Regions from separate parts of the Mesobacillus subterraneus genome, predicted to be linked through region 1. Evidence: riboswitches for the same ligand, from Rfam matches in the RefSeq annotation. Region 1 holds a riboswitch; each other region holds the start of a gene.
What was found. A riboswitch is a leader RNA that binds a small molecule or an ion and turns the genes downstream of it on or off. The one in region 1 is predicted to bind lysine.
Positions count from the first base shown of each region.

Region 1 (3,202 bases):
ATCCTCACATATCTGGGCCAATTTTACTCAAAAAATGAGCATTTCAAGCCAAAGGAAGTATTGGTACCAGAGGGCGTAGACCTGGAACTTGCGGAGGGGCTGCTTGAAGTGAAAGTCCTGAAACCGCAGAGAGGAAAGAAGAAAGAACTTGTCCACCTGGCGTCCAAGAATGCGAGTATCGCCCTCAAAGAAAAATTTTCGTTAATTGAGCGTGATGAGGAGCGAACCATTAACGCTGTTGAAAACCTTGGCAAGCAAATGGGTATCTACACCCCTCATCGCATTGAGTCTTTCGATAACTCCAATATCCAGGGGACCGATCCGGTTTCAGCGATGATTGTTTTCATCGACGGCAAGCCTGAAAAAAGGGAATACCGCAAATATAAAATTAAATCGGTCAAGGGACCGGATGACTATGAATCGATGAGGGAAGTCGTCAGGCGCAGATATACACGGGTCTTGAAGGAAGGATTGCCGCTGCCGGATTTGATTATCATAGATGGCGGAAAGGGACATATCGAGTCTGCACGTGATGTGCTTGAAAATGAGCTCGGACTCGATATTCCGCTTGCCGGTCTGGCTAAGGATGATAAGCACAGGACTTCTCAGCTGCTGTATGGTAACCCGCTGCAGGTAATCGAACTGGCGCGGAACAGTCAGGAGTTTTACTTGCTGCAAAGAATCCAGGATGAAGTCCACCGGTTCGCGATTACTTTCCATCGCCAGTTAAGAGGCAAAAGTGCGTTTCAATCCTTGCTTGATGATATTCCGGGAATTGGCGAAAAGCGCAAGAAGGCTCTGCTGAAGCATTTCGGTTCGGTGAAAAAAATGAGGGAAGCATCTGTGGAAGAGCTGAATGCTGCCGGAGTTCCAGCTAATGTTGCGGAGGAATTATATCAGAAATTACAGAATTAATGTAGCATTCTATTTTTAGGTGTGCTATAATTATGAAAATTTCATATAACTATCACTTTAGAGCATTAAAGTGTAGATAGAGGTGCGAACTTCAAGAGTAAAAGTCATGAGAATTGTAGGATTCATTGATGGACTTTGAAAGGGGATGTTCGCCGAAGTGGGGAAATACCTATCGATTTTCTCGCTGGTCCTTCGTTGAATAAACGCTGGATTGTCAAGATTGCCATCTTGGAGTGCTATCTCATGTTGCAGCGTATATCTACGTTAATTAAGCATTGGGAGCCACTTCCATTGCTTTTTCTGTTTTTAAGGGCATTTTAACAGATATGTGAAAGTCCTTGGGGAAAATACATATGCGGCGTGTCCATGAAACTCTATTAGAGGCAAAATAAAGAATGAAGAGGCAGGGGAAACGTATGGGATTGATTGTACAGAAATTCGGAGGAACATCGGTAGGCAGCGTTGAAAGGATCAGGAACGCTGCCAGCAGGACAGCAGAAGAACTGCAGAATGGCAACAATGTCGTCGTGGTCGTATCAGCAATGGGCAAAACGACGGACCATCTTGTTGACATGGCGAATGATATTTCCAGCTCGCCATCAAAGAGAGAGATGGATATGCTTTTGACAACGGGAGAGCAAATTACGATCGCGCTTTATTCCATGGCGTTGAAGCAAAATGGCATTGATGCTGTTTCCTATACCGGCTGGCAAGCAGGAATCAAGACGGAAGCCGTACACGGAAACGCCCGGATTGTCGATATCGACTCAGACAGAATTGCCCATGATTTAGAGAGTGGCAAGGTGGTTATTGTAGCGGGATTCCAGGGTGTGACCGATGAAGGGGAAATCACTACGCTTGGACGCGGCGGATCAGATACAACGGCCGTAGCCCTTGCGGCGGCTTTGAAGGCGGATAAATGCGATATCTATACCGATGTGACTGGCGTGTTCACGACAGACCCTAGATATGTGAAAAGCGCGAGAAAATTGCTGACTGTTTCCTATGATGAAATGCTCGAGTTGGCAAACCTCGGGGCAGGTGTGCTCCATCCGCGTGCAGTGGAATTCGCTAAGAACTATGGGCTACCACTTGAAGTAAGGTCCAGCATGGAAAAAGAAAGAGGTACGATCATCGAGGAGGAGAATGAATTGGAACAGAATTTAATCGTACGCGGTGTAGCGTTTGAAGATCAGATTACGAGAGTATCAGTCCTTGGAGTAAGTACTTCATTAAAAGGACTGTCAACTATATTTACCACACTTGCACATAACCACATAAATGTCGACATCATTGTCCAGAGCCGTACAGAAGCAGGGTTAGCCAATATCTCGTTCTCCATTAAAAGTAACGATCTCCCGGAAGTACTAGACGTATTGGAACGCAATAAAGAAACATTAAACTATCAAGCGGTCGAATCCGAGACCGTCCTGGCAAAGGTGTCGATTGTAGGTTCAGGAATGGTTTCAAACCCGGGTGTAGCTGCCAAAATGTTCGAAGTCCTTGAAGGAAATGGCATCCAGGTAAAGATGGTCAGCACATCTGAAATCAAAGTCTCGACCGTAGTTGATGAAAAACAAATGGTGAACGCAGTAGAATCATTGCATGAAGCATTTGAGCTATATTCAGGAGCGGTTAAGACAAATTAAGAGAGTGGAAATGAGTAAGGCTTTTTTATCCATTGAATCATCATGTCCGGAAAAAGTGATATTGCAATGTGTACGGCCACCTAAAAATGAAAATGTGCCCGAAATCCGAGAGTACAGAGAATCTCGGTAACATAAATGAGGAACATGTGCCCGAAATCGGAGAATGCAGAGAATTTCGGTAACATAAATGAGGAACATGTGCCCGAAATCCGAGAGTGCGGAGAATCTCGGTAACATAAATGAGGAACATGTGCCCGAAATCCCAGAATGCAGAGAATTTCGGTAACATAAATGAGGAACATGTGCCTGAAATCCGAGAGTGCGGAGAATCTCGGTAACATAAATGAGGAACATGTGCCCGAAATCCGAGAGTGGGGAGAATTTCGGTAACATAAATGAGGAACATGTGCCCGAAATCGGAGAATGCAGAGAATTTCGGTAACATAAATGAGGAACATGTGCCCGAAATCGAAGAGTGCAGAGAATTTCGGTAACATAAATGAGGAACATGTGCCCGAAATCGAAGAGTGCAGAGAATTTCGGTAACATAAATGAGGAACATGTGCCCGAAATCGGAGAATGCAGAGAATTTCGGTAACATAAATGAGGAACATGTGCCCGAAATCCGAGAGTGCGGA
Region 1 is NZ_CP129019.1:828,446-831,647, forward strand. It holds gene uvrC (excinuclease ABC subunit UvrC) at 1-915, shown strand, start outside; lysine riboswitch at 985-1,162, shown strand; gene LC048_RS04110 (aspartate kinase) at 1,332-2,564, shown strand.

Region 2 (3,202 bases), 500 kb from region 1:
ATCGTCCAGCGATGCTTCCGCATGAAGGGCTTGAAATCCTCTATTCGGGTTCTGGCAGTCTGTTTGATCCGAAGGTAGTCGATGCCTTCCGAAGATCGGTAGCAATATATCCAGCCGACCTTACCGTCATGTTAAGCGATGGGCGAAAGGGAGTAGTGGCTGAGCAGAATCCTCGGTTGAGTGAGCGCCCTGTTGTTCGTATACTGGAGGAAAACGGACGAAAAGTAGAACCATACCAGCTTGATTTGCAGTCGAACCTAAGCTTGATGATCGTCAGCTGTGATACGATTATTAAGTATGAGTATGCCGCTAATTATTAATTTTTTCAGGTGTGCAGGCACATCTTTCAATACTTTTTAGGCTAGTTCCCCCCTTTGAAGCATACATATAGCTTTAGAGGGGGGATTTATTTTGCCAAAATTCGGCCGGCGGCTGCCTCGGAAAGGGCCCTTGCCTTTCAGGTATGTATTCCTGCTGACATTCGTCTTTTTTTCCTTTTCAACAGCAGCAGGGCTGTGGATCATAGATAAAGGGCTCGAGCCCACATTAATGGATTATGCAAGATCTCAAACAAGAAAAATTGCTACGCTTGTAATCAATAAAGCAATCAATAAGAAGATTGCCAATGGCATGGATATTGATAAAGTAATTGAGTTTGTGCCAGTAGATAACGGAACGACCACTGTAGTGAAATTTAATACTGAAATCATCAACAGGGTAAAAGCAGAAACGACTAACATTGTACAGATGAATTTAAAAGAAGCTGAAAGAGGGAATCTCACCTCGCTTGAGTTGCTATCAGATGTCGAGCTTGTCACCGATGAGGAAGACAGGGAAGCAGGCATCATTTATTATGTTCCATTAGGGCAGGCCACCAATAATGCACTTCTAGGTAATATGGGTCCGAGGGTTCCGGTCAAGTTCAACGCGATTGGTGATGTGACTGCTGATGTAGTCTGGGAAACAGAGGAGCACGGCATTAACAATACACTGATCAATGTTTCGGTTAGGGTGAAGGTCAATGTGCAAATTATTATTCCTTTTTCGACTGAAGTAGCTACGGTTCAAGAAGACATTCCAATTGGCAGCTTCTACTACCCAGGAAAAGTACCTCAATTTTACAATGGCGGAGGATCTACAACACCAGCTATCCAGCTTCCCGGCGAATAAAAACAGTTGTCAAGTTAGCGATATTGTTATATTATAAAATCAATTGAATAATAAACCACATCATTCCGATGGGGTAGAGGCGCAGGATTCAATAGTAGGCTGTGTGAGGATGACAACGTTGATCACAGCTCAAAGGGAATTTTGCCGAAGCAATAGGAAGTGAGTCACATTTTTTATTGCTGGGGATACTTTGAACAAGAGTATCACTGTCATTATGGAGGTATATCCATAATGGGGAGCTACAGATCGTGATGGAGACACTAGTTGCTTATTAAGGGCAGCGATAGAATGTTCTCTATCGTTGCCCTTTTTTGTATTTTTTTAAAAGGAAGCAACTAAACTCTGTTCATGTAAAAGTTTCCCCCTGTCAAAAACAAGGAGGAGAAAGAAAGAATGGAAAACACAATTTTTTCATTGCTGCCGCCATTAGTGGCAATCTTAATGGTAGTGATCACAAGGCGAGTGCTGCTATCGCTGGGGACGGGCATCATCGCAGCGGCTTTTTTGCTAGCTGAATTTAATATCGCAGAAACATTTGCTATCGTGTGGGATGCGGCAAAAGCAATCGTTGTCGCAGATGGAGAACTGAACACATATAGCTTGTACATCATCCTTTTCTTATTATTATTGGGAACCATCACTGCATTCATTTCCATCTCAGGCGGAAGCCGCGCGTTTGGTGAATGGGCGATGAAGCGTGTTAAAACCAGAGTAGGCGCACAGTTAGTCGGCGCATTTTTAGGGATTATTATTTTTATTGATGATTATTTCAATGCTTTGGCAGTCGGCCAAATAACACGTCCGATTACAGACCGACAAAAGGTTTCGCGTGCTAAGCTTGCTTATTTGATTGACTCTACTTCTGCACCAGTCTGTGTCATCTCGCCGATTTCGAGCTGGGGTGCATACATTATTGCTTTGATTGGTACCATTCTTGCTGCTCATGGAGTTAGCGAATATACGGCTTTTTCAGCTTTCATGCAAATGGCGCCTATGAACTTTTACGCACTGGCAGCGTTAGCCATGGTCTTTATCGTTGCTCTTCGAAATATCGAAATTGGACCTATGAAAAAGCATGAAGAACGTGCGATCACTGAAGGAATTGTCGTTTCGCAGGACAAGCCTGTACCGGGAGAACTGAAGGATGACCTTCCTACAAGCACAAAAGGAACAGTTGGAGACCTTGTATGGCCGATTGTAGCCCTTGTCGCTGGAACTGTAGGTATGATGCTTTGGACTGGAGCAAGCGCTGTGGAAGGCAATGTTACCATCCTAGCGATCTTCGAAAACACAGATGTAACGAAGTCTCTTGTTACTGGCGGATTGCTCGGCCTAGCTGTTGCGCTGATTCTGTTTGTAAGGCAGGCAGTAGTTTTAAAAGGCGTTAATGCTAATGTTTTTAGCAAAGGGATTGTTGAGGGCATTAAGTCAATGCTCCCGGCTATTTATATCCTGGTCTTCGCATGGGTCATTGTTGATTTGATTGGAAGACTTGAAACAGGCAAGTATCTAGCTGGTATTGTTGAAAGCTCTAATATTAATACCTCATTCCTGCCGTTCCTGCTATTCCTTGTAGCTGGAATCATGGCTTTCTCAACAGGGACTTCATGGGGATCATTCGGCATCCTGCTTCCAATTGCCGGCGATATCGCTGCTGCAGCTGATATCACGCTCATGCTGCCAGCATTAGCAGCTGTATTGGCGGGCGCGGTTTTTGGTGACCACTGCTCACCAATATCCGATACGACGATTCTTTCATCAACAGGAGCTGGCGCGCACCACTTAGACCATGTCATGACCCAGCTGCCTTACGCATTGATTTCCGCTGCGATTGCATCTGCAGGATTCCTGGTCATTGGATTCACTGGCAGCACTTTAGGAGCACTTGCGGTTGTGGCAATCCTGCTCGTTGCTTTTGCTTTCATTTTTGGAAGCAAGACAACACAGGAAGAAGTGTTAAAAGAAAATCTTGCAGAATAATGTTAAGGCTGTCTGACTTTCAGACAGCTTTTTTCATATTTTTCAAAAAGTA
Region 2 is NZ_CP129019.1:329,456-332,657, forward strand. It holds gene LC048_RS01520 (HD-GYP domain-containing protein) at 1-320, shown strand, start outside; gene yunB (sporulation protein YunB) at 412-1,170, shown strand; lysine riboswitch at 1,237-1,420, shown strand; gene LC048_RS01530 (Na+/H+ antiporter NhaC family protein) at 1,564-3,150, shown strand.
Region 2: it holds a riboswitch for lysine, as region 1 does, so the genes downstream of both, LC048_RS01530 (Na+/H+ antiporter NhaC family protein) here and LC048_RS04110 (aspartate kinase) in region 1, are expected to answer to the same signal.

Region 3 (3,202 bases), 2.0 Mb from region 1:
CGGTAACAAGAAAGCAGAACATGTGCCCGAAAAGTGGAGGAGCAGAAGATTTCGGTAACAAGAAAGCAGAACATGTGCCCGCAAAGTGGAGGAGCAGAAGATTTCGGTAACAAGAAAGCGGAACATGTGCCCGAAAAGTGGAGGAGCAGAAGATTTCGGTAACAAGAAAGCGGAACATGTGCCCGAAAAGTGGAGGAGCAGAAGATTTCGGTAACAAGAAAGCGGAACATGTGCCCGAAAAGTGGAGGAGCAGAAGATTTCGGTAACAAGAAAGCAGAACATGTGCCCGAAAAGTGGAGGAGCAGAAGATTTCGGTAACAAGAAAGCAGAACATGTGCCCGAAAAGTGGAGGAGCAGAAGATTTCGGTAAGAAGAAAGCGGAACATGTGCCCGAAAAGTGGAGGAGCAGAAGATTTCGGTAACAAGAAAGCGGAACATGTGCCCGAAAAGTGGAGGAGCAGAAGATTTCGGTAAAAAGAAAGCAGAACATGTGCCCGAAAAGTGGAGGAGCAGAAGATTTCGGTAACAAGAAAGCGGAACATGTGCCCGAAAAAGGAAGAATTGCCATTTGATTCATCATGGCAATTCTTCTAGTATTACATTACTCATAATAAGTGGAGCTAAACACCCCATTGACTGAAAGGTTGTTCTGAAAGACTCTTCTAATAGCTTTAATTGGAAGAAGACCATCGCTCCAATCATAGATAGCTGTTGTGGTTAATTTCCGTTCTGGAAAAAGTAACTGAAAGGTTTTAGCTGAGTGAAGCACAACTGATTCTATATATTCTAGAGAATTACAGTTTCTACAAATGTATTTATTTCTACTATAACTCTCCAAAAACTCCCCGCAAGACTCACAAATAACCCCTTTCCTCAACATCTCCAAATCATAACTAGGTACCCTAGTATATGGTGATTTCTTAACATGCAATGACAAAAGGGTCTCAGCCAATTTGGAATGTTTGCTCGTTAATTTTGAAGAGGTTCTATTCATCTTATCCATAAAGCGATTTAGTTGATTTGGTAAAATAATAGGGGATTTCAATGGTGCTTGCAGAAGGGCGAATTCAGGGTTGATGAACATGAGGTGGGGTTCGAGAGGGATGTAAAAGCCCAGATTCTTCAGTAGTTGTTTTAGCAGGATCTCTGCACGGTTTAGTTGATGGAGTGGGTTTTTAACTTCGTTCCCGGCAACTGTCTTGAATTTGTCTCCATCCAGGTAATAGTCCCCTTCGAGATTTTTCACTTCGAAGAGATGGAGCCGATCCTGCGTAATCACGAACGAATCGATTTGAAAAAGTGTGCCATTCACTTCAAGGCGTAGGTCGTTGATAATGAGACTCTCCACTCGATGGTTCGTAAACCATAAGTCGAATTGAACTTCACCTTCATAGCCTTTCTCCAGGGTCCATAGGTTTTGCGCATCTTTCTCTTCCAGTTCCATTCGAGGCTTAAGTGCTTGCAGAATTACCAATTCTTCTGGTTTGGTTCTTTCTTTTAATAACATATTCCACTTCCTTTCTTCTTCATTTTAAAATGGGAGCAACTAAAAAACTGTGAACATTTTAAGACATTTTAGAATCTTGATTAAAATAGGACAATTTGATAGTATTAACCTAATTTCATATGATCTTATCAGATCGGTGAGGTAGGGGAGCAAATAACAAGAGTAGACCATCGGAGATAGACAATCGTTGATGGTGGCTGAAAGGGTTGTTTGCCGAAGCATAATCAGGGTCGGACTGATTATTGCTGGGATGCTTTCTGAACAAGGAGCAGACTGTCATGCGGGGTTTTGTGCATGGAGAACTACTGATCGAAATGGCGGATAACGTATATTGTAAAAAGCAATGATAGGTTATTTTCTGTCATTGCTTTTTTGCATGCCAGAGCGTACCAACTATCCCCTTCCATCAACTCCAAACGCGCTCCCCAGGCATTCACATTTTATCCAAAGGGGAGATCTTCTTGAGAACCATCTACAAAAATGGAACCATCTATACATTCAATTCACGCAATCCAATTGTACAAGCAGTGGTCATTGAAAATGGCCGTTTTATTGATATGGGAATTTCAACAGATATTGTGCTGCAATGGGGCAGCCAGGCGCAAATCATTGATTTGGAAGGGAAGACGGCAACACCGGGTTTGATCGACAGCCATCTTCACTTATCAATCATGGCCGATAGTTTCATCAATCTCGACTTTGTCGGAATCACGACCAAACATGAAATGCTGGCAAAAATAAAGGGAAAAGCCAGTCAGCTTGAACCTGGTGAATGGATTGTCGGCAGCAGCTGGGATGAGAACCTTTTTACCGACGGAGGAATTCCGACGATTGCCGAGCTGGATTATGTGGCTCCTGCCAACCCGTTATTTTTAACAAGGACGTGCCTGCACGCAACCCTGGTCAACAGCAAGGCGCTCGAAGTGAGCGGCTATCATCCGTTGATATCGGTTCCGGAGGGCGGAACCATCGTACTCGATGAAATCACGAAGCAACCGACCGGACTGTTCCTCGAGTCAGCGGCAAATTTAGTCCGACAGTATATCCCGGAGCGCTCGTACAACGACTGGAAAAAAGCGATGCGGCAGACGATGAATTATGCGATGAGCAAAGGGTTGACCAGCGTGCATACAAATGACCCGCTCTATCTTGGCGGTCTTGAAAAAACATGGAATCTATTTAATGAGCTTTTAAATGGAGAGCAGCTCGGCTTACGCAGCAATCTCTTGATTAACCATGAGTTTTTATCAAACCTGAAAGAAGCCGGAATGTACACAGGCTACGGCAATGACACGCTGCAAATCGGTGCGGTGAAGATTTTTGCCGATGGGGCATTTGGCCGGAGGACCGCGCTGCTATCAGAACCATATAGTGATGCGCCAGGTCATTACGGCGATGCGATGTATGATCAGGAGCATTTATACGAAATCGTGAAAGGGGCGCGCGAGCTGGATATGCCGATTGCTGTCCACACAATTGGCGACCAGGCACTGGAAAATGTTCTTGATGTGCTGGGCCAATTCCCGGCAACGGCTTATCGAGACCGGCTGATTCATGCACAAGTTTTACGGGAGGAACTGATTCCACGCCTGAAGGGGCCTAGCCGGATTGCGGATATTCAGCCACGTTTTATAGCAAGTGACTTCCCTTGGGTTCAGGAACGTCTTGGTGAAAAAAGAATCAAACTTTCCTACG
Region 3 is NZ_CP129019.1:3,580,712-3,583,913, reverse strand. It holds gene LC048_RS18685 (nuclease-related domain-containing protein) at 602-1,507, opposite strand; lysine riboswitch at 1,642-1,820, shown strand; gene LC048_RS18680 (amidohydrolase) at 1,969-3,202, shown strand, end outside.
Region 3: it holds a riboswitch for lysine, as region 1 does, so the genes downstream of both, LC048_RS18680 (amidohydrolase) here and LC048_RS04110 (aspartate kinase) in region 1, are expected to answer to the same signal.